Regions from separate parts of the Lysinibacillus sp. JNUCC 51 genome, predicted to be linked through region 1. Evidence: riboswitches for the same ligand, from Rfam matches in the RefSeq annotation. Region 1 holds a riboswitch; each other region holds the start of a gene.
What was found. A riboswitch is a leader RNA that binds a small molecule or an ion and turns the genes downstream of it on or off. The one in region 1 is predicted to bind S-adenosylmethionine.
Positions count from the first base shown of each region.

Region 2: it holds a riboswitch for S-adenosylmethionine, as region 1 does, so the genes downstream of both, JNUCC51_RS22380 (Na+/H+ antiporter NhaC family protein) here and metA (homoserine O-acetyltransferase MetA) in region 1, are expected to answer to the same signal.
Region 3: it holds a riboswitch for S-adenosylmethionine, as region 1 does, so the genes downstream of both, JNUCC51_RS16405 (methionine ABC transporter ATP-binding protein) here and metA (homoserine O-acetyltransferase MetA) in region 1, are expected to answer to the same signal.

Region 1 covers NZ_CP065545.1:4,889,392-4,899,666, forward strand. The annotation lists gene JNUCC51_RS23685 (HTH domain-containing protein) at 1-380, shown strand, start outside; partial or broken gene JNUCC51_RS23690 (transposase) at 747-1,271, shown strand; gene JNUCC51_RS23695 (YhdT family protein) at 1,582-1,845, shown strand; gene panF (sodium/pantothenate symporter) at 1,845-3,290, shown strand; gene JNUCC51_RS23705 (hypothetical protein) at 3,318-3,626, opposite strand; gene JNUCC51_RS23710 (hypothetical protein) at 3,870-4,082, opposite strand; gene JNUCC51_RS23715 (TSUP family transporter) at 4,354-5,127, opposite strand; gene JNUCC51_RS23720 (TrmB family transcriptional regulator) at 5,253-6,035, shown strand; gene JNUCC51_RS23725 (nucleotide excision repair endonuclease) at 6,109-6,480, opposite strand; SAM riboswitch class I at 6,675-6,785, shown strand; gene metA (homoserine O-acetyltransferase MetA) at 6,942-7,877, shown strand; gene JNUCC51_RS23735 (GerAB/ArcD/ProY family transporter) at 7,974-9,707, opposite strand; gene JNUCC51_RS23740 (GerAB/ArcD/ProY family transporter) at 9,931-10,275, opposite strand, start outside.
Region 2 covers NZ_CP065545.1:4,633,027-4,643,301, reverse strand. The annotation lists gene JNUCC51_RS22405 (ABC transporter ATP-binding protein) at 1-267, opposite strand, end outside; gene JNUCC51_RS22400 (VOC family protein) at 829-1,254, shown strand; gene crcB (fluoride efflux transporter CrcB) at 2,228-2,590, shown strand; gene crcB (fluoride efflux transporter CrcB) at 2,587-2,916, shown strand; gene JNUCC51_RS22385 (hypothetical protein) at 2,947-3,294, shown strand; SAM riboswitch class I at 3,544-3,650, shown strand; gene JNUCC51_RS22380 (Na+/H+ antiporter NhaC family protein) at 3,728-5,020, shown strand; gene JNUCC51_RS22375 (antibiotic biosynthesis monooxygenase family protein) at 5,687-5,998, opposite strand; gene JNUCC51_RS22370 (ArsR/SmtB family transcription factor) at 6,090-6,776, shown strand; gene JNUCC51_RS22365 (DMT family transporter) at 6,813-7,700, opposite strand; gene JNUCC51_RS22360 (response regulator transcription factor) at 7,864-8,535, shown strand; gene JNUCC51_RS22355 (sensor histidine kinase) at 8,535-9,770, shown strand; gene JNUCC51_RS22350 (ferric reductase-like transmembrane domain-containing protein) at 9,809-10,275, opposite strand, start outside.
Region 3 covers NZ_CP065545.1:3,410,346-3,420,620, reverse strand. The annotation lists gene JNUCC51_RS16430 (glycosyltransferase family 2 protein) at 1-787, opposite strand, end outside; gene JNUCC51_RS16425 (HEAT repeat domain-containing protein) at 784-1,830, opposite strand; gene JNUCC51_RS16420 (response regulator) at 1,827-2,711, opposite strand; gene JNUCC51_RS16415 (MetQ/NlpA family ABC transporter substrate-binding protein) at 3,217-4,065, opposite strand; gene JNUCC51_RS16410 (methionine ABC transporter permease) at 4,153-4,821, opposite strand; gene JNUCC51_RS16405 (methionine ABC transporter ATP-binding protein) at 4,811-5,839, opposite strand; SAM riboswitch class I at 5,925-6,029, opposite strand; gene JNUCC51_RS16400 (thioredoxin family protein) at 6,094-6,396, opposite strand; gene JNUCC51_RS16395 (toprim domain-containing protein) at 6,413-6,754, opposite strand; gene gcvH (glycine cleavage system protein GcvH) at 6,940-7,320, opposite strand; gene JNUCC51_RS16385 (arsenate reductase family protein) at 7,582-7,938, opposite strand; gene JNUCC51_RS16380 (acyl-CoA dehydrogenase FadE) at 8,716-10,275, opposite strand, start outside.

The DNA of each region.
Region 1 (10,275 bases):
AAGATCAAACTCTAGAATTAGTTAAAAAATTTAATTTAAATAATCAACAACTATCCAAATTATTAAATTTATCTGTAAGCGAGATAGGAAACTTAATGAATGATTCAGATATCATCACAAATGAAAAGTCCGAAGAAATTGATAATAAATTAACAATGTTAAACTTTGGATTTGAAAATTTCAATGTAAAAGAAAGAGTAATATTAATATTGAATGATTTGCTAACTGATTACATGTTAACAACAGAAAGTTTATCTAAAATCATTTATGTAGAAGAAAAAGATCTAATAGATTTTAGAAAAAAAACATTACTTGATAGAGATATAGAATTAAAAATATGTGTAAATATTATCTTTCTTCATTTTATTTTACACAAATAATTATAAAAATTAAAAAGAGCACCTAATGTAGGACCCATTAAAGTAGAGTTTTTATTATGCAGCTAATTGTCTGGCATGAGTTCAGTATTTTACGAGGGCACTGAAAAACTTCATCTGGTTCCACTTAGCGAGGTATTCGACGATTCAATCGTCGAATACCTCGCCTTTTTAATTTATAATTGAGAGACTAATTGCAGGTGGTGTTCCCAATGATTTCAAACCAAGTGACTTTCAACTTAAGTCCATATATGGCCATTTACGATATTGTCGTGCCAAAAGTAATATGCTTCGTCAAATTAACGAACTAGTGGATTTCCCATTCATTTTAGAAGAATTGAAAACAAAATATTGTTTAGAAAATGGAAGAAAAACAATTTACTTTATACAAAAGAACAAAGCATTCAACTGATATCTAAGTTAAATCCAATGATTACTCAAAATAGGCGAGCAAACGGAAAAGGATTTGACTTTAATAAAGATGCAAGTTTATTTGTATGTCCAGCAGGACATTTAGCAAATAGAAAAAGTAAAAAACCAGATTCACATCCAGGAGCAAGTGTAAGAATGGTTTATTTTTTTGACGTTGAAAAATGTAAGGTCTGTCCACTCAGAGAAGGATGTTTTAAAGAAGATGCAATAGCTAAAACCTATTCTGTTGCCATTAAATCAGAGGAACATTTAGACCACAAGCTTTTCAAGAAACAGAAGAATTTAAACGCTTAGCTCGAGAACGTTATAAAATCGAAGCAAAAAAATAGTGAGTTAAAAAATAAACACGGGTACGATCAAGCATTTGCTGCGGGTTCATTTGGCATGCGAATTCAGGGAGCAACGACGATATTCGCTGTCAATCTAAAAAGAATCTTGAAGCTTCTGAATGGCAAAGGGTAATAAATAGGTAAAAAAATAGGGCGTTTCCTGTTCAAAATTGAACAAAAAGTGGCCTATCTTTCTCTAAAACGAATTTATTTATAAAAAAACGCAAGTTTTTCAGTGCCCTCGTATTTTACTGGACTCATGCCTTTTCATTTTACCTTCATTTTTTGTAGTGGCTATGCTAAATAATCTGAATAATTTAAATAATGTCCCGAGAGAAAAGCAAAGAATTAAATCTTATTTTAATCAAACATTTATTTTTCTCACAAAGGTTCCCATAATACGAACATATCAGTAAAATAGAGTAGGTTAGGGGGACTTTATTTTGAAAGATCAACGCTTTAAAATTGCGCATCGAGAGGCGCTTATCGGTATCGGGCTTGTTATCGTTAACTTTGCCATTTGGTACGGCTTTGCCTATGGACTAGGCTCTGGTGATCCAAAAAACTATAAGTATGTATTCGGTTTCCCTGCATGGTTTTTCTATAGCTGTATTGCAGGGACAGGCTTCATGATTATTTTAATCTGGATCGTCATGAAACTCTTTTTCAAAGAGGTACCATTTGACGATGAGGAGGTGGATCAATAATGCATTGGCAAGTTATTTTTCCACTGCTATTATTTTTAGTCATCATCTTTGGTATTGGTATCTGGTCAAATAAGCATATACGCTCTTCCAATTCATTTTTACAGGAATACTTCCTCGGTGGTCGTGAAATGGGAGGCTTCATCCTTGCTATGACAATGATCGCTACGTATGGAAGCGCAAGTAGCTTTATTGGTGGTCCAGGTGTAGCTTATACGAAAGGGCTTGGCTGGGTATTACTTGCAATGGCTCAGCTTCCTGCAGGTTATTTTGTTTTGATGATTTTAGGGAAGAAATTTGCTATTATCGCAAGACGTTATCAAGCCATCACGTTAATAGACTTTTTACGAGAACGCTATAAGAGTCATGCTATAGTCATCCTATCCGCCATTAGTATTATCATCTTTTTATTTTCTGCAATGATGGCACAATGGGTAGGTGGTGCTCGTTTAATTGAATCATTAACAGGCTTAAACTACACAACTGCACTCTTTATTTTTGCAATCTCCGTATTAGTTTATGTAATTATAGGGGGCTTCCGCGCTGTTGCATTGACGGATACAGTGCAAGGCTCAATTATGATTATCGGGACAATTATTTTATTAATTGGGACAATCATCGCTGGTGGAGGAATCGATAATATTATGGCTTCACTTGTCGCTGAGAATCCAAATCTTGTGTCTCCATTTGGAGCAGAAGGTGAATTAACGCCATTATACGTTTCTACATTTTGGATTTTGATAGGTGTCGGAGTTGTGGGGCTACCACAAATCGCAGTTCGTGCAATGAGCTATAAAGATTCAAAAAGCATGCATTTAGCCATTATCATTGGCACTATTGCCATTGGGACAATCATGTTTGGGATGCATCTAATTGGTGTTTTAGCACGACCAGTGATGCCAGGTATTGAAATTGGTGATAAAGTAATGCCACTGCTGACATTAAAGGTTTTACCGCCATTTTTAGCAGGTGTTGTCTTAGCAGCACCAATGGCAGCAACGATGTCTACAGTGAATGCACTACTGATGCTTGTAAGCTCGACAGTCGTAAAAGATATTTATTTAAATTATATAAAGCCAACAGCTAATGATACAGAAATCAAGCGTGCAAGTTTTATTGTTACAGCAGTGATCGGTTTAGCAGTAATCGTTTTTGCACTAAATCCACCAGATTTATTAGTATGGCTTAATTTATTTGCTTTTGGCGGACTTGAGGCAGTCTTTATTTGGACCGTCGTATTAGGACTATATTGGAAAAAGGCCAACAAATATGGTGCGATTGCGTCAATGATTTCGGGTATGACCTTATATATCATCATTGATCGTTTTTATCCTTCTGTCTTTGGCATGCATACCGTTACAATTCCAATTGTCGCGTCCTTTTTCATTTTCGTTATTGTTAGCTTATTAACAAGTCATAAATTTAAAAATGAAAAATTATTTATCTAATTAAGAGAACGCCGTAGAGATAGAAATCTACGGCGTTTTATATTGTAGACAATAAGAGATGGATAGAACGTTAGAAAAGATGGATAGAACCGATAGACCCTTCGGAACGACGGAAAGAATCACTGAAACGACGGAAGAACCCATTGGAGTGACGGAAAAAACCCCCGAAGCGACGGAAGAACCCTCGAGGTGACGGCTATGATCACTGAAGCGACGGATTGACCCTCCGGAGCGACGGAAAGAATTACTGAAACGACGGAAGAAACCCCCGAAGCGACGGAAAGAATCACTGAAACGACGGAAGAAACCCCCGAAGCGACGGAAAGAATCACTCAAGCGACGGAAGAACCCTCGAAGCGACGGATAGGACATCCAAAGTCGTGGATAGAACCTTCGAAAAGATGGATAGAACGTCTAAAGTCGTGGGTAGAATCACTGAAATGATGGATAAAACTTGAATCGACGGATTGACCCTCCGGAGCGACGGAAAGAATCACTCAAGTGACGGATAGCCCCTCCGAAGCGACGGAAAGAATCACTCAAGCGACGGAAAGTACTCCGAAAAGATGGATAGAACGTTCAAAGTCGTGGATAGAACTCCGAAAAGATGGATAGAACGTCCGAAGTCGTGGATAGAATCTCTGAATTGATGGATAGAACGTTCAAAGCGACGGAATGAACCTCTCGAGCGACGGAAGAAACCCCCGAAGCGACGGAAGAACCCTCGAGGTGACGGTTATGATCACTGAAGCGACGGAAGAAACCCCCGAAGCGACGGAAAGAATCATTCAAGCGACGGAAGAACCCTCGAGGTGACGGCTATGATCACTGAAGCGACGGAAGAAACCCCCGAAGCGACGGAAAGAATCACTCAAGCGACGGAAGAACCCTCGAGGTAACGGCTATGATCACTGAAGCGACGGAAGAACCCCCTGAAGCGACGGAAGGAATCACTCAACCGACGGAAAGAACCCTCGAACCGACGGATACACCTCTCCCATATGAAGGAACGAACACCCAAAGAAAGCAAAAACGCCGTAGAGCTAAGAATCTACGGCGTTTTTTAATGAAGAACTATGTAATCATACGCATTTTTAGTTAACAACGTAATCGTTACGAAAATAAACAATACGCGGACAAAGCCACTACCTTTTTTAATCGCCATACGTGAGCCAACGAGTGCACCGGCAATTTGTGCGATACCCATTAGTAAACCATAGACATAATGAATCTGACCTAAGTAGGCGAACATTAAAAGACCTGCTAAATTACTTGCTAAGTTTAAAAATTTCGCATTTCCTGCTGCCTTTAAGAAATCGAAGCCGACTAATAAAAAGCTAAAAATTAAAAATGAGCCAGTTCCTGGGCCAAGAAATCCATCATAAAAACCAATGCTAAATATCAATAGCATGAATAAAACTAAGTGTGTAAACTTTAAATTTTTGACTGCAGCTACTGAACCCCAATCTTTTTTAAAGATTGTATAGACTGCAACGGCTGCAAGCATTATGAGCATTAGTGGTTTTAGTAATTCAGGATTGATTAAATGCACAGTCCAAGCTCCGAAAAGTGATCCCACAAATGCTAATGGAAAGTACTTGATAACCGAACGAATTTCTAGCTGACCAGAGCGATAAAAGGAAATGGTTGATGTCAATGCTCCCATTGTACCGGCAAGTTTATTGGTCGCTACGGCCGCCGCTGGATTTAAACCAGCAAACATAAGGGCAGGTAATGAAATTAATCCACCACCTCCTACGACTGCGTCTACAAAGGCGGCTAAAAATCCAAAAGATATTAATAATATAACTACATTTAAATCTACTTCAAATAGCATGCTTACACCTCTTTAAATAGTTACTACTGAAATAGTAACTAAATTCTATAGAACTGTAAAGATTAATTTTTTCGTTGGCTTATCTTCATGGCCTTAACTTATAATAGAGGTAATGGAGGGATTCGATGGAATTATTAATCGCCCAATTAAAAGAACTGGGATTCACAGAATATGAAGCAAAGGCCTATACTGCACTCGTCCAAAATAGTCATGTGAGTGCCTATCAAGTAAGTAAAAATTCCGGTATCCCACGTGCAAGAATATACGACATACTTGATGTACTTGTTGAAAAAGGGTTAGTACTGAAAGAAGAAACGGCAGATCAAACGACATACTCTTCCATTCCTGTCGCTGTGTTTTTACAACAAATTCAGCAACGTTGGCAATCGAATTTTACGTCGATTAGTGATCAATTAGAAAAATTAGAGATAAAAGAGCAGGAAGCGGAGCATAAGGTTGTCACGCTAAAAGGGAAAGATGCAATCGTCAATTATTGTCAGTCATTATTAAAACAAGCGCAGAAAAAAGTTATATTATCGATGTGGGAAGATATGTATGAAGAATTGCGAGAAGATATACATGAGGTCGCGAAGCATATTCCTGTTCATGGAATTACCTTGTATGTAGAGGACCATATAGCTTCCATTGATCAACACCGTATCACTCGCTATACAAAGAATGCGTCTACACCTCATTGGTTTATTTTATCGATAGATGGCAAGCAAATGATTTATGGTCACTCTCCGTCAAATCAAGAAACGGCTTTTATTACAAATGATCCTGTTCATATATATTTATTAGAGGATTATATATGGCATGACGTGCTTGTCAATCGACTGTTAAAGAGCGATGATACGGAACTTGAGGAATGGATTACTAAAGAACGTAAAGCATTTTTCTTAGAATGAAAGTATAAAAAAAGAATCTGCAAGCCGTCCTGTACATTACAGAGGGCAAGCAGATTCTTTTTTTCGTTAAATATTAATAAAAAACTTTATCAACATTGTATTTAGCACGGAATTTATTGATCGCGTACGTTTCGTAAATTTCACGTTCCATTGGATCTTCTACTTCGTACACTTCAATTTTGAAAACTTCATCACGATGATTTTTCATTGGTGACACATTGTCCTCAAAATGTTTTTTAATACGTTGACGAATTTTACGTGCTTTACCGACAAATAATAACTCATTCTCTTCATTATAGAATAAGAAAATACCACCGTTTTCACGTGTGATTTTATGGAAATCAATAAAACCGTGGTACGGTGTAATTGGTACATCACCTGGTTTTAAATCTTGTTCGCGTTGGCGAATAACCACATTTGGTTTTGGAAATTCAATATTAATCAAACTATTCACGTTCCTCTCTGTTACTAAAGGTATATGTTAACATAATTACAGCATGTTTACCATAGAATAAACATAGTTCCCTTCAGAATTAGTGTTTAACAAATTACATAATGACATGCATAGTTAATAACAAAATATTCTATGTTTTATTGATATTCTTAATTGTTCATGTTACAATTCTTTTTAATTAAATAATCTTATCATGAGAAGTTGAGGGATTTGGCCCGATGACGCTTCAGCAACCTCTAACTAAAGTTAGAAAGGTGCTAATTCCAGCAAAGGATTTATCCTTTGAGAGATAAGAGTGAACGTGGAAAAATCCTTCTCATTCTATCTCATATGGAATGAGGGGGATTTTTTAATTTATCGTTTGATATTTGAGCTTTGCGCAGGGCCCGTGCATTGATCTTAAGGCACTAATTGATTCTAACAGAGAAAAATTATTGAGAGGGGAATGCAAGATGCCAATTAATATTCCGAAAAACTTACCAGCTGGAGAACATTTACGTGAGGAAAAAATCTTCGTTATGGAAGAGGACAGAGCAAAAACTCAACAAATTCGTCCGTTAAATATATTAATTTTAAATTTAATGCCGGAAAAAGAAAAAACAGAACTGCAATTACTACGTTTATTAGGGAATACACCTTTACAAGTAAATATTACATTTTTAAATACGGCTACGCATGAATCGAAAAATGTCAGTAAATCACATTTACAGTTATTTTACACGACCTTCAATCAAATTCGTCATCGCCGCTATGATGGCATGATTATTACGGGTGCACCAGTAGAGAAAATGGATTTTGAAGAAGTGAACTACTGGCAGGAAATTTCAGAAATTATGGATTGGTCCAAGACAAACGTAACTTCGGTTTTACATATATGTTGGGGTGCACAAGCAGCGTTATACCATCATTACGGTATCGGTAAAATTGGGCTTCCTGCTAAATGCTCAGGTGTATATTCTCATGTCATTACGGATTTAACAGTGGATTTAGTCCGTGGCTTTAGTGATTTATTTACGGCACCACATTCACGTTATACATCTGTATCAATTGATGAAGTACTAAGCCATCCTGATTTACGATTACTTTCTTATTCAGAAGATGCTGGAGTTTTCATTGTGCAATCTAAGGATAATAAAAACATTATGATTACTGGCCATCTTGAATATGATGCGACAACTTTAGCCGATGAGTATAGTCGCGACGTTGCGAAAGGATTAGATATTGAGGTACCTGTAAATTACTTCCCACATGATAATCCAGAAAATGAACCGATTAATTCATGGCGTGCCCATACACATTTATTATTTTCGAATTGGTTGAACTACTATGTTTACCAAGAAACACCATACGAATGGGATTTCGTTGATGAGATTGAATATCATATTTAACACTGTAGCAATTAATAAAATGATGACCTTGATATTTGAGGGTCATCATTTTTAACATTATGCTGTTTAATTTTCTGATGAATTTTTATTTCTATCTTAGCTTGAAGTATTGCCGGTATCCCGATCACTATCACTCTGTGTAGTATTGCTGCTACTATCACTCTGTGAAGGATTTTCGATATTGCTACTACTTGCACTTTGAGTAGCATTCCCGGCATTGTTACTACTTTCATTTTGAGTAGCATTACCAGCATTGTTACTACTTGCACTTTGAGTAGCATTACCAGCATTGTTACTACTTTCATTTTGAGTAGCATTACCAGCATTGTTACTACTTTCATTTTGAGTAGCATTACCAGCATTGTTACTACTTTCATTTTGAGTAGCATTCCCGGCATTGTTGCTACTATTACTTTGAGTAGAATTATCGTTATTGCTAGTACTTAATTTTTGAGAAGCATTTCCACCATTACTGCTACTAGCACTCTGGGCTGAATTACTGTTATTTCTACTACTTTCACCTTGTGTTGCATTTCCAGGATTGCTACTACTATCAGTTTGAGTAGAATTATCGTTATTACTAGTACTTACATTTTGAGAAGCATTTCCGCCATTACTGCTATTAGCACTCTGTGTAGAATTACCGTTATTATTGCTACCTGCAACTTGAGAAGCATTTCCGTTATTACTACCACTTTCATTCTGTGTACTACAATTACTTTGTGTATTATTTCCTTGATTACCGTTAATTTTGCGAATTTTCGCGACAAGTAGTAAAACTAATGGTAATAAGATTGCGAAAAAAAAGGAAAAAATAGGCCAAGTCTCTCTATTGTAAATATCTGAATGAATGATATTAGGATGAACAATTTGTGAAAGTCCAAGGATAATCAATCCAAATGGTAAAATGAGCGGTCGATGATTTTTAATTTTACATATTTGTGCGATGCCGATGACCCCGGCGTAAAAAAACATAAAAGTTTTAATATAAATTGATATTATCCACATGGCTGCCATAATAACTTCAATACGTTGCAAAAAATTCCCGATTGAAATTCTTTGGGCTAATGAATAGCTAGGAAATGTCCTAGAAGCAGTATTTTCCGGACCTAGGACAAGGGTAGCTAGTGTGATGATAGCAATTAAGACAATCCCTCCAAGAATTGTGCCAATGTAAAAACCTTTTTGTGCTGATTCATGGACATTAACAGTAGAAGGAAAAATCATTAATAATATGACAAGTGGGAATGAAAAAATACCCATTAATCGAATAATACTAAGGAATAGTGATTTTGCTGGTGTTTCCATTATTGGCTGTAGATTTTCCATATGGACGGAAGGTGAAATACAAACTACAAATACAATAAAAATTAAAATAAACATTGCGAATAGTATTTCTGCAGAACGGGCAAAAACTTCAATTCCGAGAAATGCTGCATAAATAATGATAATACTGAACAGAAAAGCAAAGGCCATCATAGGTGTTTCTGGCATAATTTCTGTTTTCATGAAAATGCCAATGAAATATAATAATTCACCGGCAGAAATAAAGGATAGAATAATAAAGCCAATCGAAGTTATTTTTCCGAAAAAGCGACCTAATATTTTTTCATTAGCCTCTACAAATGTAAGGGTAGGTGTCTGTTTTCCTACAGTAACGTAAAGCTTTATTAAGAGTAAACTTAAAACGGCACTAATGATCGCTGCAATCCAGGCATCTTGTTTTGCTACACTTGTTACACTAGCAGGGCTAATTAAAATAGCTGTCCCAATTGAACAGAGAAGGGTAATGATCATAAATTGTCTTGAGCTAATTATTTCTTTTTCCATATGAACATTACCCCTTTTTTTAAAAGTTCCTTATTATTTTGTCATGGAGACAATTAAATCTTTATTTCGTAAAAAAATAAAAGTAAGCAAGTCTAGTTGGTTCTGGGCATTCGAAGACCCGCTTTTCTTAACACCTTTAGGCAATCTCCATGATATATGACAGGGAAGGGACTCCTTCTCGTTGAGATGCTCATTTATTAGCATAGGCGTTGGTACTATGCTGTTAACTTTCAGGAGACTCTTTATTTTTTTCACTGTTTGGAGTATTGCCGGTATCACTATCATTCAGTGTAGAATTGCTTGAAGCGTTATCACTTTTGCTCAGTGAAGGATTTTCGCTATTACTACTACTATTACTTTGAGTAGAATTAACGTTATTGCTATTACTTACATTTTGAGTAGAATTAACGTTATTACTATTACTTACATTTTGAGTAGAATTAACGTTATTAATACTACTCGCATTTTGAGTACAATTATCGTTATTACTGCTATTTTCATCCTGTGTAGAATTAACGTTATTATTGCTAGCTGCAACTTGAGAAGCATTTCCGTTATTACTACCAAT
Region 2 (10,275 bases), 260 kb from region 1:
TAGGTTAATGGCCCCTTCAAATAATCTGAATTGCCACACAAAATTAAGGACATAGCCCCCAATCATGATACACACAAAAATCAAAACATACTTCGTTAAAAGAGCTGGTGTCATTTCTCCAGCAGTCAATATATCAATAATTGACCCTAGTAAATACGGTGGAACAACTTCTAAGCCACTTGCTATCATTAATAGCACAACAGCTACAGTATATTGCTTCCAGTATTTTTTAAAAAACCAACTTAATTTACTTAAAACATCAAACATACATTATAACCTTCTTTCTCTAGTGCTGTTAAAGCTGTGCTACCCACTATCCATAAATATCTTGATGAAAATCATTTTTTGTACTTTGTTTCGCATACACATGCACTCCTTTTTTGTTGTCACTACAACCCTTTTTTGCAACAAAAAAGACACATACCCCAAAAAAGAGCATGTGTCTCTTCATAAAAGGCCAGGAGTTACCCATGCCATTTATTTACAACGAAAAATAAAAATGTTAGAAGACATGGACAATGTATGCAGTTGTACTTTGATATGATACTGATAAAATTAACATCGTCATGCCCTCCTTTACTTAAGATTGTTATAGTGTTATTGAAGATTATCACACTTTAGAAATATTTGTCAACCAGCTCACTGTTATTTTTTACATTTTTCAGGAAATAATTAACGCTTTAAAGTATCGAATTGCTAAAAGTGAAAATATGGGGACGATAAGTAAGAACTAAAATTTAGAATTAAAAACTACAACTATTTGTATTGACTTTAACGTCACGTAAACCTTTATGGTTAGTTTGTATTAACCTAAAGGAGGAAATAAACATGCATGAATTTTATCAAATGCCCTTATTTGTAAAGCTAAAAGTAAGAAATATTGAAAAGTCAAAGGAATGGTATGCTAACGTACTAAATTTCAATTCAGTATTTGATTTTCCAGATGCTAACGGAACAACTTCAATGACACATTTGAGAGGAACAAAGTACCAAGATTTGATGTTATTACAGGCTAAAGAAGTCAGCACCTCTGACTCAGTCATTATTAATTTATTCTCTAGTGATATTAACAGTATTTATCAAGCAGCACTAGATAATAAAACGAATATTATTCAACAACCGACAGTTCAACCTTGGAATGCAAAAGAATTAACTTTAGAAGATCCAGATGGTTATGTTTTTACAATAACGGAAAGTGTCGATACCAATAAAGACTTTGATACTGTCATTGACAATGTTAAAGATCAATTATAGCTTCCACTATTTCAGCGGATGTTTGGACACCTGCTGATAAGTTCTGGAAGACCCTATCGAACAAAGCCAGTTCGATAGGGTCCAAATCGATTTATCGGAACAATCTTGAGATTTATCGGAACAAATCTCTGATTTGTCGCCTAACTTCAATTTATTGCTCAACTTTTTTAATTTATCAACTAACTTTTTTAATTTATCAACCAACTTTCTAAATTTATCAACCAACTTTCTAAATTTATCAACCAGCTTCTAAATTTATCACCTAACTTAAATTTATCGTCCACTTCACAAAAAAACAAAGAACCGCTAACCGTCGCTAGCCAAAAAAAGGGAGTTATCCAAGCAGCAACCTGTTATCTAACTAGACTTTCCTCTCGCGAATAGCAAATATAGAGATTTTTGCTCACTATAACAACTATCGGTGTACTAGTAATATGCCAATGCCACAATCTCCGTCCTTAGCAAGTTGAATATAAGTTGAAACGTCGTTTACTGTTTTGAATTTTACTGTGTGCTTTCTAAGGCCCCAGCCCTATAACAATAATAATTATTATTTAGTAATTTATGAATTAGTAGTGGCAGTTTTTCCGTTAACGGGCTTTCCGCATAACGGATTAACCGTTATCAGATTTTCAGTCAACGGTGTAATAGTGTTTGATTACTAAAGAGCTTCTCCTCCTTGTTAGATATATACATATTAAGAGATGATATAGGGACATTAACTACGAAGTAATTTGACAGGAAATATAAGAAATATATTTTTCTAAATCGATAGTTTACTAAAATAGTATTTTAGAAGAAAACATTTGAATCAAGGCTGGTAAAACGGAGTAAAATATAATAAAAAAATCATGTCATTTTAAATTTGATCTCTCTTTGATATATTTGAATCCATATAACTATAGAAATATATCTAAAGTGGGTATCTCATGATACACTTTTTAATATAGAAATTTAATAAGGAGTCTTTACTTTGAAATCATTTTTAGCTGTTGGAATTGGCGGATTTTTGGGAGCCATTTGTCGATATAGCCTTGGTCTAGCACTTTCAAATAACGGTGGTTTTCCATTTGCAACACTTTGCATAAACTTAATTGGTTGCTTTTGTTTAGCATGGCTATTTACAACGTTTACAAAGCGTACTCCTATTATTTTAGGAATTGGTACTGGCTTTTTTGGTGCCTTTACAACCTTTTCGACATTCTCATTAGAAACGCTATTACTTTTACAGGATAGTAAATGGCTACAAGCCGTTCTTTATATTTTAGTGAGTGTATTTGGCGGTTTAGCTTGTGCTTGGCTAGGATTTAAGCTTGCAAAGGGGCGCATCGTATGATAATTATTGGTATCGGTGGATTTTTGGGTGCACTAACAAGATTTTATCTTGGAAAATTGATTGTCCATACATACCCATGGGCAACATTTTTTATTAATATAACAGGTTCTTTTGCCCTTGGCTTTCTATTTGCATTACATCCAAGTGATTGGATTTGGCATTTTATAGGGCTTGGATTTTTAGGAGCCTATACGACCTTTTCAACATTTGGTTTTGAATGTTTGCAACTATTAGAGCAAAAAAAATGGAGACAAGCGATTATTTATATATGCACTACAGTTTTATTCGGTTTACTTTTCGCAGCACTTGGCTTTTTCCTTGTGTAGCAGCATTTATGAGAAACTAGAGGTGATTTTTTGACACAGCCTTCCATCGAACAATTAAAAGCGCTCGAAGCTGAAATTGAACAAACACTAAATACTTTAATCAACCTAGAACTAGAAGAAAACTTTCCAGAAATGAATACACGTTTTGCACAATTGCTTGCAAAGGTTCAAGCAGCTCAGTTAATTGATTATAAACTTGATGTCCTCGTTGACCCACAAGCATTCGCAACAGAAACATGTATTCTACTACAAAGTTTGATAGAGGCAAAGTCTAGACCACATAAAAGACAACGACTTCTAACGCATCGTATGATTTTAAAAATATGGCTGCGTAAAAATCAACGCTTTATGAACGAATTTTTACCACAAATGTTTTAGGCGCTCTCCATTTTAAAGGGCGCCTCCTTTTAAGTTGCAACACTTCTTTTAAATCCCCCTTCAATTGTTATATTAAGTTTTCACAACCGTACTAAAAATTACATTTCCTCTGACCCTTGTTACATGTTCAATTTTCCTCAATAAATTTTTCTGAATATAGCTTTAAAACAAAATTCGAATAAAAATATGTTGCAAATATCGGTTTTTTATTATAATATTTATTATTGTGAAAAAAAATAATATATTTGCTTCTTATCAAGAGAGATGGAGGGACTGGCCCAATGAAATCTCGGCAGCGGAACTTATGAATAAGTTACTGTGCCAAATCCAGCAGGCAAAGGCTTGATAGATAAGAGGAGTGTTTTATAAATATAAGGCCTCTTCTTGTTATCACAAGAAGAGGCCTTTTTTCGTAAAAAAGAATAGACATTTTTTGGAGGTAGACATGAAGAAAGAAAATCCATGGGCGCTCATCCCATTTGTTGTTTTTTTGATTTTATTTATTGGTTCAGGTGTTATTACAGGTGATTTTTACGCCTTCCCTGTCATTGTAGCCATTTCCATTTCAGGCGCTGTGGCTCTTGCGATGAATCGAAAAGAATCGTTTGCGCAAAAGGTTGATATTTTTTGCAAAGGCGCAGGAAATTTAAATGTCATGCTGATGGTTATTATTTTTCTTTTGGCTGGGGCCTTTTCAGAAGTAGCGAAAGGTATGGGGGCAGTGGATTCCACTGTTAACTTTGCTTTATCGGTCGTTCCGCCAAACCTGCTTGTCGTAGGCTTGTTCATTATTGCCTGCTTTATCTCCCTATCAATGGGTACATCGGTAGGAACGATTGTTGCACTAGCGCCAATTGGAGTTGGGATTAGCGGGCATATCGACCTTCCTATGGCTTTAGTAATGGCAGCGATTGTTGGTGGTTCGATGTTCGGTGATAATTTATCTTTTATTTCAGATACAACAATTACTGCCGTTCGCTCACAGGGCGCACAAATGAAGGATAAATTTAAGGTTAATTTTTGGATTGTGTTGCCGGCCGCTATTGTAACGAGCATTATTTTAGGGGTTATCACAATGGGTGAAACGGGACAAGTTGAGCATTTAAGTTATAGTTGGATAAAAATTGTTCCCTATGTTTTGGTTATTATTTTAGCGTTAGCTGGAATGAATGTTTTCCTTGTTCTAGCAACTGGGATTGTTCTCGCTGGGGCTGTTGGTTTAGCGGATGGCAGCTATCAATTAATGAGCCTTTTCCAAAAGATTGGCGAAGGAATGGCAGGCATGTATGAAATGGCATTCCTAGCAATATTAATAGCTGGAATGGTTGAGGTTATTAAGTTTAATGGAGGAATTGACTTTCTACTTCACCTTGCGACACGAAGAATTAAATCGAAAAAGGGTGCTGAATTTGGCATTGCTGGCCTAGTGGGCTTAACTAATTTATCTACTGCCAACAATACGATTGCAATTTTAATTGCTGGTCCGCTTGCAAAAAATATTGCTGATCAGTATGAGATTGAGCCGAGAAAGTCCGCAAGTATATTAGATATTTTCTCTTGTACGATCCAAGGCATTCTTCCATACGGAGCCCAATTCCTGGCAGCCGCAAGTGTAGCCGGCATATCGCCAGTGAGCATGCTACAATACTCTTTCTATCCAATCCTTATTGGAATTTGCGGAATCATCGCTATCCTTATCGGATACCCAGCAAAAAAGACAGCCTGATTTCATCACTTAAATAATATTGATATTACATTAAAATAATCCAATCGTTTTGAGAAAAGATTAATCAAAACGATTGGATTTTTTATTTGGGGTAATTCTGTAAGAACGTTATGAACACCTGCGTTACGTTAATTATCTGATTTGAACCGTCCTATACGGAACCGTACTTACAGTGGTATGAGAGGTCAGGGGTTAATCCCTCTCTCTTTCTCCATGAGCTGAATACGGTTCCGTATTGTTTGTTTGATAATTATATTCGGAATTTCCAAGGGGTTGATGTAAAATAATTGGTAATAAAATTTAATACTTTTAGAAAAGGTAGGTCTTGATGAATGAGCACAGTATATAAATCTTTAATAATCGCAGTAATTGTTGGACTCTTAATTTATATAGTTGAAGATTTTCATTTGAACTTTATCTGGATGTTTTTATTGTTATATGCCCTTTTTACTATAACTAATTCAGTAATAGATAAACTATTTAAAACGAGATGACATTCTTGTATAAGCCTTTATTGATCGTAGGTAACTTTTCTCCATATTAGTTCAGTGATGATTTCATGATACTATAATGTTCATAAGATTTTGATATTATTAGTTTTTAATCGCATAAAACGCTTATGTAATTAACGTTTTTCCATGGTAAAAAATCATCATATTGATACTTTCAATTCTTTATAAAAGAATAATCTTTTATAACTTCACAAATTTCCACATTATATTGCATGTACCATTTTTCTTTTCCGAATTGCTGTGCAACTAGATGTTTTGAATTTTCTCTCCACGCATGAATAGCCTCTAGTGATTCCCAATAGGATACAGTAATGCCCTTCCCTTCAGCATTTCTGGAGCTTTCTACACGGATAAAACCGGGCTGTTTTTGTGCTAGTTCATCCATTACTTCTGCCATTTTGGCATAGCCTTCTCCATCCTCGTCTGTTCTTTGTGATGTGAAAATTACGGCATAATATGTTTTCATAGCTATTTACTCCCACCTTTTTATGTATTATTGTAAACGATAAATACTTATACGAAAATCGAAATATGAAATGCAGAAAGGGTTGTGACGAATGGGTATTAATCCAAATATGGCTGAAATCGCTTCGCTTCTTGGAGAAACTTCTAGGGCTACGATGCTTGCTAGTATGATGGATGGTCGTTTTCATACTGCCAGTGAATTAGCTTATATGGCAGCTATTAAGCCTCAGACTGCTAGCTTTCATCTTGCAAAGTTAGTAGATGGTAAACTTGTTAAAGTAGAGAAACAAGGCCGTCATCGATATTTTCAATTAGCAGACGAAGAAATTGCTCATTTACTAGAATCTTTTTTAGCGATTTCTCCTCCACCCGAGGTACGCTCTTTAAAACAATCTAGCCAAATGAAATTATTACAGGGTGCAAGAACTTGCTATGACCATTTAGCTGGTAAACTAGGTGTTCAATTAACAGAATCATTGCTTAACGCAGGTTATTTAAAACTAGAAGAAAAACAGTTTCTTATAACCTCTGAAGGCGCACAATTTCTTACAGATTTCGGTCTTGATTTAGATGATTTAAAAAGAAAGCGACGATCTTTTTCCCCTGCATGTTTGGATTGGAGTGAACGACGTTATCATCTAGCTGGTGCTCTTGGTCAAGGGATACTTGCACATTTATTAAGTTTGGGTTGGGTGACTCGTGTCCCGTCTATTCGTGCCATTAAAGTTACCGAAAAAGGAAGCACTGGCTTTAAAGAAGTTTTTCAGTTAGATATATAATCGGGCACAGGGCGCTGTCTTCTTTCCGCGGATAGTCTATACTCGACTCTCCGCGGATATTTTTTTAGCGTTAGTTGTAAAATTACGGTTCACTAAGTAAATACCAACAATTATAAACAGCCCTCCTACGACTAACGATGGCTTAAATGGTTCATCTAATAATATCCAGCCTGTTATCACGCCGAAAAAAGGAGCTAAAAACAAAAAGGCACTCGTTTTTCCAGGATCACTATTTTGTAAAAGATAATACCAGCCGGCAAATTGCACAATTGACGAGAAAATGCTAAGCCATAATAAAATGAAAACTGAATGAACATACACAGTAAAAAATGGTTGTTCTAACACGAAACTTGCCAATAAAAGTAATAAACCACCAAAAAGCATTTGATAGGCAGATAGCACCCATGTATCAAATAAAACACCCCATTTTTTAGCCAGTAGTGTCGCAATTGCCCAAAAAACAGCTGACAGAATACCAAAAAGAATTCCGATTTCCCCTTCAATCTGCATACCCATTGTAATCGTAACACCAATTAGCCCCAAGAAAACACCACACCATTGATACAATCGGTAACGCGCTTTCGTAAATATTGTAGCAAATATGACGACAAGCAAAGGATTCGTAAATGTTAGAATAGAGGATTCGCTTGCTGTAATCGTCCGTAGGCTTAAAAAAATACAGCCCATCACACCCGCAGTTTGAAATGCTCCAATAGTTAAAATTTTCATCCAGCCTTCTTTTGAAGTTGGATGAGGTCTTAACGCGAACACGACGACAGCCATCATTATCCCTGCAAGTATAAAGCGAAGTGCAGCCAATAATAGTGGTGATGCATAAGGCAATCCCAATTTAACAATGGCAAATGAAGATCCCATTAAAAATGTCGTTAAAACTAACAATACTGTAAATTTATAAATATTCATTATTTGTCCCCCTATTTCTATATTTAAGAACATTATAGATAGGAAAAACTTCAACTCTTATCGAACTATGGAATACATATAGCGGAGGAAGGAACTTTTTTCAGTTTCATTTCATTTTTTTAGCGTATACTTAGTTGAATATTGTAAATAGGAGGAAGCTGCCTTGAAAATATTACTAGCAGAAGATGATGCACGGTTAAGAAGAAATATCGTTCATATTTTAAAGAAAGAATTTCACCATGTGACTGAAGCGGAGAATGGCCAGGAAGCGCTAGACCATACACATACGGAGCAATATGATCTTGTTATTTTAGATTGGATGATGCCGCACCTTAGTGGAATTCAAGTTTGCCAGCAGCTTCGAAACACTGGGTTCAATGGTAGTATATTAATGCTAACAGCGAGGGACGATACAGAAGACATTATTAAAGGTCTTGATAGTGGCGCAGATGATTACATAGTAAAGCCCTTTAAAATAGAGGAATTGTTAGCTAGAGTTCGCGCGTTACTACGAAGAAAAGATAAAGTGATAGAACAGGTTATCCAGATCGATCAATTACAGCTGAATGTAGATTCTCGTGTGTTTTTGTACAATAATGAAAGTATTGATCTAACTAAAAATGAATTTTTACTTTTGGAGTATTTATTTATTAATAAAGGTCGTGTACTAACTAGAGAACAAATTTGTATTTATATTTGGGGCTACGATTACGATGTTTCGAATAATTCCTTAGATGCTTTAGTCAAGCTTGTTCGAAAAAAAATTGATGATGGTCAATCCAAATCACGTATTCAAAATGTTAGAGGGATTGGCTATAAACTGAGGGAAGACTAATGTTTCATAAAACGAAAAAAAAATTATCCTTTTTGTATGCAACGCTTTACTTATTGTTATTTTCACTATTCGTTATTGTTCTATACTTTTCCCTAGTAAAATTAATGGAAAATCAACAAATAAACGAATTAGAAGACTTTTATGGTAAGCAGGAGCACGATTTCTTTGAACATGTTAATGCCAACACTAAAACTTTAAGCTATGATCCAAATCGCAGTTTTTTTTACTATATTTACACTAAGGATCATAAGTTTGTCCATGGTGACGAATCTTTCAAGGGACTGAAAAATCAGCTTGAAAAAGCGTTTGGCAATAGGAATCCAGATGAGAAGCTCATACAGCATTACGAATGGCAGGAAGAACATTTTCTACTTCTAAAAAAGCCAATTCTCAACAATGATACTGTAGCAGGCTATATTTTCGTTGGTAAATCTGTGACGTCGCAGCATCATTTTTTCCAAATGACAAAGTATTTACTAATATTATTAACTTGTATTTCAACGGTCTTAATCGGTCTACTGGCTTATTATATGGCTGGTAAAGCGATGGTACCTATTCAATGGTCGTTCGATAAACAAAAAAAATTCGTATCCGATGCATCTCATGAATTAAGAACACCACTAAGTATTTTTTATAGTTCACTTGAAATATTAGAAGCTGAGGAAGCTAAGCAATTAAGCCCTTTTGGAAAAGAATTGATTGCAGATTTAAAAGATGAGTCTGAAATAATGAAAGAACTTATAGAGAAACTTCTGTTCTTAGCACGACACGATCAGCAGCAGGTCTCCATTCAAAAAGAACTTATACAGTTATCAACTTTACTCAAAAAAGTGAGCACGAAATTCCAAAGGATTATGCCTCCTGAGATACAGTTTTCTTCCGAAATTCAAGAAAACATCGAGCTGCTTGGTGATGCTTCAAAGATACAAGAGCTGCTCTATATTCTATTAGACAATGCGATACGATATACAAATAATGGAGCAATAACACTGACCCTTTTAAAAAATAGAGATTCTGTAAAAATTACTGTTGCTGATAGCGGCGTGGGTATGACTGAACAGGAATTACCTTTAGTCTTTGAGCGATTTTACCGAAGTGATGCGGCTCGTCAACGCAACGGCACTGGCTTAGGTCTTGCCATAGCAAAAGCAATAGTGGAGCAACATGATGGAACAATTTATGCGACAAGTAAAGTAGATCAAGGAACTACATTTCATATTGAATTTCCTATATAAGAAACGGGGCTTTTTATAACAGCCCCGTTTCCTTTTAATTATTGTGTGACGTTGAAATGTTCTCTTTTCATGAACTGGCTTATTGTTCTCGCTACTAGCACTAACATCATAATTCCCCCAGAAACTACATAAAACATGATAATTAATGTATTTTCTGTATCCGTTCCAATTAGCACTCCATGAGCAAATGATAATACCCATGCTGGTAACACAAGAAAGTGTAGCTTTTTCCATAACGAGCGATTCATTGTTCGAATCCATAAATCTGATGTCATGATTACCATTAAAAATAAATAAAATGCTATTGTTCCAAGTGCCGATGGAAGAGACTGATATTTAGCAGAGAATGGAATTAAAATCCCTATTATACTATAAGGCTCATATTGATCGATTAAAAGGACTAACATATGCGCTATTACGGTGATTAATCCTAGCCATCCCGCATTTTGATGGATATGGTAAATTAAATTTTTATGGGATTTGACGAATGATGATTTTCTCAACA
Region 3 (10,275 bases), 1.5 Mb from region 1:
CCTTCGAAAACACACTAAATGCTCCCGAAATAATAAGCACAAGATTGTATTTACTTAAAGCTATTCGCCCCATTAAAAAGGCTCGAGCATATTCTATTATTTGCATGATGACTAAGTGATTATTTGGTAAGTGTGTTTCAGTAACAGAACCAAGCTGCATTTTCGCTCCATTGGCTATTCGGATATTTCCTCCTGCCGCAATCACTTCTCCATCTGATAAAATAATCGGCTTCATCACACGAAGCAATGACTTTTCATCTAAGATTGAATCACCATCAATAGAGCAGAAGTATGGATATTGAGATACATTAATACCAACATTCAATGCATCTGCCTTACCACCATTTTCTTTATCTACTAAAATACAATTTTTATAGATTTCAGATTCATAAATTTGTTTAACTTGTTTTGTAGGGATATTTGTACGAACAATTTTATCAACGGGCTTCATTCGGAAATGCTCGATTACGGTTTGTAGTGTAGAGTCAGTTGACCCGTCGTTAATAATGATAATTTCCGTTTGTGGATATCGTAAATTCAACAATGAATAGACTGTGTCTACAACACCAATCTCTTCATTGTAAGCAGGGACTAATAAGGATACTGGCTTGGAGTAAAAGGCATCTATATGCGCATCATCATACTCCGAGGGATCTAATTTATAGCGTTTTCGCATAGCTAGCATGGCAATGACAAACATTGCGCAATATGAAACAATAACAATTAACATATAAAACAGAATAAAGCCACCAAAAAACCACATACAAAAATCTAAAAATACTTTCATTTGCTCCCTCGCTTTCTGACTATTGTTTCCCGTGCCATTTCAATTGCATAAGGGTCATTTGAGGACTCCAAAAATTGCTGTAATTTTGCAATTCCTTCTCTTTTTTCTACAATTGTTTTAGCAGCCTGTGAGCGTACCCACCAATTTTCATCTTGAAGAAGCTGTTCTAAATAAGCATAGGTATAGTTAAGTGGTACATGTTGAAAGATTTTTGCAATCATTAATCTTATTTCCCACATATCTGATGTTACAAACGGAACATAAGAATCGATTTCATCAATTACACCAATTTCATAAAGACCCTTTAATGCTCTTATTTTTATCTCTGGCATCTCATGTGTTAATAGCTTTTTTAACTGATCAATATATTGCATATTTCTTTTGACAGCTGCAGTATCAATTGCAGCAAACTGGATTTTTTTTGTCCAGCTATTAAAGTCTTCAAATAATCGTATAAATACGTCATCCTCTAACAATGCAAATAATCTTCTATATTCACTTTCAGAATAACTGACACTCGATTCTTTAATTTTTTCAATAAACATTTCTGGTTGGAAAATAGAGTAAATTTTTAACAACTGAAAATATTCTTCTTCCGAAATTTTGGTTTTCTCGAATTGTAGACAAGTATCTAATAATGCTTCTATCTGGAAATCAGCAATACGATATAAAGCATTCATCCTTATACTCCATCGTTTACTGGATAAATCCTTTTCATAAAACTTTTTTAAATAGAGATTAGAAAACTCTTTTATTTTATGTTCAACTTTTTCATTCGTTATATTTTTCAAATAAGATGAAAAAATTATTTCTATAGCCGTAACTTGAGCTCTTCCTCTAGGAACAAGCACTACAGAGAAAATTTCATCATTAATCAAATAGTTGTACCAATGCTGTGCGGAGTTTTGTAAAAAAGCATCACGCACTTCAGCAAAACGAATCTCTCGCTTGCGCTGGACAAGTATATAAATCGTAAATAAAAATAAAACTACTAATAAAACGCCGCTGACCGTTAAAAGCAAAGAAATCGACAGCTTGATCATAGCCAAAACCTCGCAAAAGTCTGCTTAATTTTTGCTTCTAATACACGTAAATTAAACGGTTTTACGATATATTCATCGACGCCACCTTCATAGGCATTAAGTGTCGCAATCTCTGAGTTTCGTTCTGACATCATATAAATAATAAACTTTTTCTCATTCGGCATTTCTCGTAAAATGTGCAAAATTTCTAAGCCATTTTTACGTGGTAAAATATCGTTCATCACGACTAAATGCACATGGCCTGTTTTATAGCTATCGGACTGTAAAAAACTATAGCCATCTTCATAGGTTGACACGTCTAAAGTATAATGAGGAATGTCTAAATTTTTGAGCGTCGTTTCTAGCACTTTTCTAAAGATTTCATTTTGTTCAATAATGCTAACCTTTACTTGCTCCGTAGGTTGTACACGATAATCTGTAACCTGCTCTACTGACCAAGTCGGCTGTTCGTCATCTGCTAGTTTGAGCTTATTTTTATCTAACAATGTTTCAAAGTTAACACTATTATTTCTTATTTCAGTAACGGAAGCTTTTAACTCTATTCGTTGATATTCCCTTTCTTGCGTTAGAATTGCGAAAATCCGTTTTAAAAACGCCTTTACCTCTACCTCACTACTTTGCAGAAAAAATATTCCCCAATGCATGCCATCTGCTAGTTGAAAAAGTAAATCTGTTTTTCGTATTTTTGATTTTAGAAAAGCCGAGATTTGATGATTCACTTGATTTCGTTCTATATCAGTTCCTTGTGAGGAATTTGCTACTTTAAAAAAGACTGCAGTCATTGTTAAACGTGAGCGAATAACACTCTCACGCAATATTTCAAAATACCCTTTTACCTCATGCTCCTGCATAATGTCTTCTGCGATAATTAAATTATTCATTGATGTTCACCCCAGTTGATGGAAGAAGCATGTTATTCTCCTTCATTATTTTTATAGCATTCTTTTGATTTATAAACACAACAACAATAGTAATAAAGATGACTAAACAATTGCTATACAAAATTTTTGGTAAATCAATTACGTTTAAAATATTATTACATTTTTGCTAAAAACTACAGAATAATACCTTTTTCGATAAAATGTTATATTTTTCTGACAAAAGACAACCCTTTTATAATAGAAGAAAGGGTATGTAAGCTGTATTTCTTACATACCCTTTCAGACTTCAAAAAACACTATTTTGATTCAGCTTGTCGCCTCATCCTGATGAGAAACTGTTGATTTGTCCCGGAGATTGACGAGGAGATTGAAGCCAAGAGCCACCCAAGCTCCAACTCGGATTGAACATCAACCTTTGTTAATCGATACGCAATTATTCTTTAGTCGACAAACAAAAAGGATATGTAAGCTGTCATACTTACATACCCTTTTTGATAAATATTAATTATTTAACTGGTACAACTGAGCCTTTCCACTCTTCAACAATGAAGTCCTGGATCTCTTTAGATTTTAATACTTCTACTAATTTTTTAATTTCTGGTTTTGTTTCATCACCAGCACGTACAGCGACAATATTTACATAAGGAGATTCTTTATCTTCAAGAGAAATTGCATCTTTCAATGGATTTAAGCCGTTATCGATTGCAAAGTTCGAGTTGATTAGAACTGCATCACCTTCATTATTTTCGTACATTTGTACAAGCATTTCAGGCGCTGTATTTGCATCGAATTTTAAGTTTTTAGGGTTTTCTGCAATATCTTTTATTTCTGCTGCTGTTTTATCAACACCATCTTTTAATTTAATTAAGCCCTTAGCTTCTAACAATGAAAGCATACGACCGTGGTCTGCAACTGAGCTAGAAAGTAAAATTGTTGCACCCTTTGGAAGATCCTCAAGAGATTTATATTTTTTAGAGTAAATACCGATTGGTTCAATATGAATAGCACCAGCATTTACAAAGTCATAACCATTTTCTTTCATGCTAAGCTCTAAGAAAGGTAGGTGTTGGAAGTAGTTCGCATCAAGTTCACCAGAATCTAAATGTTGGTTTGGTAATACATAGTCTTGATATGTTTCAATTTTAAGATCGATACCTTCTTTAGCTAAAATTGGTTTTGCTTTTTCCAAAATAACAGCATGTGGTGTATTAGAAGCACCTACTGTTAATGTTACATTTTCTTTGCTTTCACCAGCATCAGATGATGAGCTTTTCTCTTCTTTTTTACCAGCACCACAAGCAGCTAGAGCTAGTACTAATACAGATAACAATAATCCTGTTAATAACTTCTTCATTTTATTACTCTCCCTTTTTTCTTATATGTTAGCGGTATAAAACCGAGATAACCTCTTTTTTGTGAGCAAGCTCCTTCACTACAATTTTTAGCGTTTATCTGTTTTGGCTGTAATTAAGTCGCCAATCCATTGAATAATAAATACTACTATTAAGATTAATATAGTCGCCATTAATGTTACATCTGTGCGATTACGTTGGAAACCATCTAAGAATGCTAAGTTTCCTAGACCCCCTGCACCGATAATACCTGCCATTGCAGTATAGCCAACAAGTGCTACAGCCGTTACAGTAAGACCAGAAATAAGCGCTGGTAAAGATTCCGGAATTAATACTTTCCAAATAATTGTTGACGTTTTGGCACCCATTGAACGAGCTGCTTCAATAACACCTTTATCAATTTCACGTAAAGCAATTAATACCATTCGCGCATAGAATGGTGCAGCTCCAATAATTAATGCTGGTAAAGCCGCGTCTGCGCCACGAATCGTGCCGAGTAAAAATTTCGTAAATGGAATTAATAAGATAATCAAAACGATAAATGGAATCGAACGGAAAATGTTAACGATTGATCCTGTTAAAAAGTTCACAATTTTATTGGCCCATAGTTGGTTGGGACTTGATAAAAATAATAAGATTCCAATCACTAATCCAAGTATAAATGTGATGACCGTAGAAATTGTTGTCATGTACAATGTTTCATACGTAGCGTCCCACATTTTTTCCCAGTCGACATTCGGAAAAAGACTAGTTAGCATTTGCAATCACCTCCGTTTGTACTTCGACTGTATTTAAGTAGCTAAGTGCAGCAGCAACATTGGCCTCTGAGCCATCAATTTGCACAATAAGTGTACCGTACGCTCCATTTTTCGTTTGCGAAATATTTCCATGTACAATACTTACTTCTACATCAAACTGTTTCACAAGATGTGAAATGACAGGCTGCTCTGTTTTTTCTCCTACAAAGATTAGCTTAACAAGTTGTCCCTCAGGATAATTTGCTTTAATTTGTGCCACAGTTTCCTGAGTTTCCTTCGTATCTGTAATTTGAGAAACGAATTTTTTCGTAATGGCTGCTTGTGGAGCTTGGAATACTTGTAATACTTCACCACGTTCTACAATTTCTCCAGCTTCCATAACCGCTACACGATGACAAATTTTACGAATAACATGCATTTCATGTGTGATTAACACAATCGTTAGACCTAATCGTTCGTTAATATCGACAAGTAGATCAAGGATAGCATCCGTTGTCTCTGGATCGAGTGCGGATGTGGCCTCATCACATAACAATACCTCTGGATTATTAGCAAGTGCACGAGCGATACCTACCCGTTGCTTTTGTCCCCCTGATAGTTGTGATGGATATGCTTTATCGCGCCCTTCCAAACCAACTAGTGTAATCAATTCTTTCACACGTGCTTCACGTTTTGCCTTTGGAACACCTGCGATTTCTAGTGGGAAAGCGATGTTTTCCGCAACAGTTCTAGACCAAAGTAAATTGAAATGTTGGAAAATCATACTGACCTTTTGTCTAGCATCTCTGAGCTTCTGCCCCTTTATGGATGAAAATTCCTGATTGTTAACAGTCACCGTACCAGAAGTAGGTTTTTCTAAACCGTTTAACAAGCGAATCATTGTACTTTTACCAGCGCCACTATAGCCAATAATGCCAAAAATTTCTCCTTTATTAATGGAAAGGTTGACGTCTTTGACTGCTATTAATTCGCCATTCGCGGTTTTGTATTTCTTCGTAATATTTTGAAGATTGATCATAGCGAATTCTCCTTTTCTCATATAAAAAACCCCTTCACTTAATAGATAAGTAGAAGGGGTCACGTAGCTTATACGTTAGACCGTTCTCTCATCTTTCAAAGATAAATCTTTGGGTGATTTGGCACCTTTTCACGATTGTGATGGTTGCCGGGCTTCATAGGGCACTTCCCTCCGCCGCTCTTTATAAGAGTTCGATATATTTATTGTTTTTTTAATATATTTGTTACTTTACCACGCGATTAATATTCAGTCAATTAGTTTTTTAATAATTCGTATAAATATGGTACGGATTGAAAGGCATAAACCTTTTCTGTTACTTCTCCGCCTTCACATACGAGTAAACATGGTACACTTTCGATTTTATTATCATAAGCTATTTGCTCTATAAAATTAATATTCGCTTTTCCGACCTGAAGCTGTGGCAGCAATTGTTCAACAACCATCATCATTTTCGATGCAACTGCACACGTTCCACACATTGGTGTATATAAATAAAAAGCAGCCTTTTCACCTGACTGGATAACCGCGTTCCACTGCTCTTTTGACCATTCTTCCATCTTTTTTCACGCAACCTTACAAAATATATTCATTATGGATTGAGAAATGCGCACGAAGCAATATCGCCGCTAATACTTTCCTCGGAGTTGTCTCAACTTCCTTATATGTTGGCATCGTACGTAAATGCTCAGCCTCTGGATAATGTCTGTCCATTAATGCCCGTAGCTTATTTCCCGATGTATCTGCATCAAAAAATGTATAAAGCTCGCAACCCTCATACGGATCGAGTAGCTCTTCTAATTGATGCACACCAATTGTTCCATTTGTACAAAGTATTTTTACGTCTTCATTTAAAATAGGTTCAATTTGAAGTTTATCCGATCGGCCTTCAACAATTAAGCATTTTCCCTCGAACATCACGCCACCCCCATTTAGACATATCCCTTATATTCATTATATCAATAAACTTTGTCGTTGATACAGTTAGACACCTACTGATAAGGGAATATACTTGCATTTACTTCACCAACTATAGTGGAAGAATGAATGAAGATAATAAAAAACGTCGGTAGTTTCCGACGTTTTTCTATTATTGGCTTGTCTTATTCAGCAATCATTTCTTCGTATTGCTCAGCTGTCATAAGTTTTTCAACTTCTGATGCATCAGCAGGCTCTACAACGATCATCCATGCTTTTTCATATGGTGATTCATTAACGAATTCTGGGCTATCTTCTAAATCTGCATTTACTTCAACTACTGTACCTGAGATTGGTGCATATAATTCAGAAACTGTTTTTACAGATTCTACGCTACCGAATGGATCATCAGTTTTGATTTCGTCTCCAACTTGTGGAAGTTCAACGAAAACGATATCTCCAAGTTCAGCTTGTGCGAAATGAGAAATACCGATACGTACTTTACCATCTTCTACTTTTACCCATTCGTGCTCTTCAGAGTAACGTAAGTCTTTAGGTGTGCTCATGCAAAAAACCCCTCCATAAATATGTAATATATTCACTTTCAGTGTGCCATACTTCTTGCATAAAAACAAGCAAGAATCAATTATATCTCGGCATAATTGTGTTTGGATTCGGCTTTGTTTTTGCACAAAGAACTCTTTCCGATTCCGTGACATCCGCCGGAGGCTTTAACTTCTTTCAGCGGTTGTTTGAAAAGTGACTTATAACCGTATTCATCTCACCAACTATAGAGGTGGGAGACTGCTTAAACAAGTTAAAAGTGGTTATTTCCAAGCTTGCTCAAAATCTGATTCTTTAAACCCTAAAGTAACTTTTTTTCCATCGGTTACAATCGGACGTTTAATCAACATACCATCTGATGCAAGCAGTTCAAGCTGCTCCTCTTCAGTCATTTCAGCGAGCTTATCTTTCAAGCCAAGCTCACGATATTTCATACCAGAAGTATTAAAAAATTTCTTTAAAGGTTGTCCACTAGCTTGCCATAAGTTTGATAATTCGTCCTTTGTAGGTGGTTGTTCGACAATGTGTACCTCTTCGTATGATACCCCATTATCATTTAGCCATTTCTGAGCTTTTTTACAAGTAGTACATTTCGGATATTGAATTAGTTGAATCGTCATTTATAGGCTCCTCTACTATCATTTTTAGGAACTACATTTTCAGTGTATCCCTCATTTTCTGTAGTATACCATCATAACTGTTACGAGCCAAAATGAAACTCATCATATTAAAATGTGGGGTTGATTTCGTTCCACGCTGGGCGCTTTCCTGTGGGCTAGCGTTTAGCCGCTTCCTCCGCTTCGCTTCGTGTAGACGAAACCCTTTTACTATAAAACAAATGTCAGAGGTTGCTTACTTTGCGTATTAGTTGAATGGAGAAGACTGCGCGACAAAGGATTCACACACAGTTTGTGTATGAATCTTTTTTTGCTCTTTTGCAGGTGAATGTCGATAAAATTCATAAGTTGGGTGATAAATCGTGAAAGTTGGTCGATAAATTTCAAAAGTTGGTCGATAAAACGTAAAAGTTGGTAGATAAATTTTAAAAGTTGGTAGATAAAACTTAAAAGTGTTGGCTAAAACCATCACGTCCTGTGATAACGCCTTCGAAACCAACATCCTGCTGTTGCTGTCGCTTCGTTGCACTACGCATTCGCACAGAATGGCCCCCTGTCGCTACGTTAGCACTTCGCTTTCGCGCAAAAAACACCTGTTGCCCCAAGCGGCTCTTCGTACCCCCCTAGAAAACTTTGCTCTGCGCGAAAGCGAAGCGTCAGCGACAAAAGCCCCAGCCTGGAACGGAAATCACCCCCTCATTTTGCAAGATCTATACTTTTATTTCCAACAAAAAAACCTAGCTATCTCTTCTATTCGGATAGCTAGGTTAGTCTGCAATATTAAACTACAAATTTTTCTGCTTCAATTAATTTAACAGAAGCTTCGCGTTTCTTCGCGATTAAGTTGTATGGGTTGTTGCGAGTTAACTTACGTAGCGCAGACAATGTCATGCGTGCAGCGTCGCCGTCTGCTGAAGCAAGAATCGTATCTTTTGCTTCTTTTTCGATTTCTGCAAACGCTTCTTGGCAGAAGATTTGAGTGTATAGTAATTTTTGATGAGCTTTTTCAGCACCGTCACGAGCGATTGCTTTTTCTGTACGTAATACAGCTGATTCCATTGCGAATAGTTGGTTTGCGATATTAGCAATATTCACCAATACTTCTTGCTCTTGATCAAGCTTCGCGCCGTAGCGTTGTGCCGCTAAACCTGCTGCTAAAACAGCAATTTTCTTCGCATTTTTCACAAGATATTTTTCTTGTGCTAGAGGCTCTGTGCCTACATCCTCAGGCATTAGCATAAGTAGCTCCTGTTGTAAGTTTTGAGCAACTTGTAGCAATGGCAATTCACCTTTTAACGCCTTTTTCATAAATGTACCTGGTACAATCATGCGGTTAATTTCATTAGTACCTTCAAAAATACGGTTAATACGTGAATCGCGATAAATACGCTCTACTTCATATTCAGCCATAAAGCCGTAACCACCGTGTAATTGAACCGCTTCATCTGCAATGTAATCTAAAGTCTCAGAACCAAATACTTTAGCAATAGAACATTCAATTGCATACTCAGCAATTGCACTAGCTATAACTTTCCCTTGCTTTTGCTCATCTGGGCTTAGCTGACTTAAACGGTCTTCAAATAAACCTACTGTACGATAGTTTAATGACTCAGACGCATATAATTGTGAAGCCATTGTCGATAATTTTTCTTTTGTTAGATTGAAATCTGACAGCTTCGTTTTAAACTGCTGACGTTGGTTTGTGTATTGAATGGCTAGCTCTAATGCACGCTTTGAGCCACCAATTGTTCCAACACCTAATTTATAGCGACCGATATTTAAAATATTAAAGGCAATAACGTGTCCGCGACCTATTTCACCTAATAGGTTTTCTACAGGTACTTCTGCATCTTCAAGGATTAATGTACGTGTTGATGAAGATTTGATACCCATTTTTTTCTCTTCTGCGCCAACAGAAACGCCATTGAAAGCACGTTCAACGATAAATGCCGTGAATTTATCGCCATCGATTTTTGCATAGACAACAAATACATCTGCAAAGCCTGCATTTGTAATCCATTGCTTTTCACCATTTAAAATATAATGTGTCCCTGCATCATTTAACTTCGCAGTAGTTTTTGCACCTAATGCATCAGAACCTGAACCTGGCTCTGTTAATGCGTAAGCAGCAATTAATTCACCTGATGCAAGCTTTGGTAAATACTTTTGCTTTTGCTCTTCATTTCCGAAAAGTACGATTGGTAAAGAACCAATACCTACGTGTGCACCATGTGTAATAGAGAAGCCACCAGCAACAGACATTTTTTCTGCGATTAATGCAGAAGAAACTTTGTCTAATCCTAGACCTTCATATTCTTCAGGTACATCTGCACTTAGTAA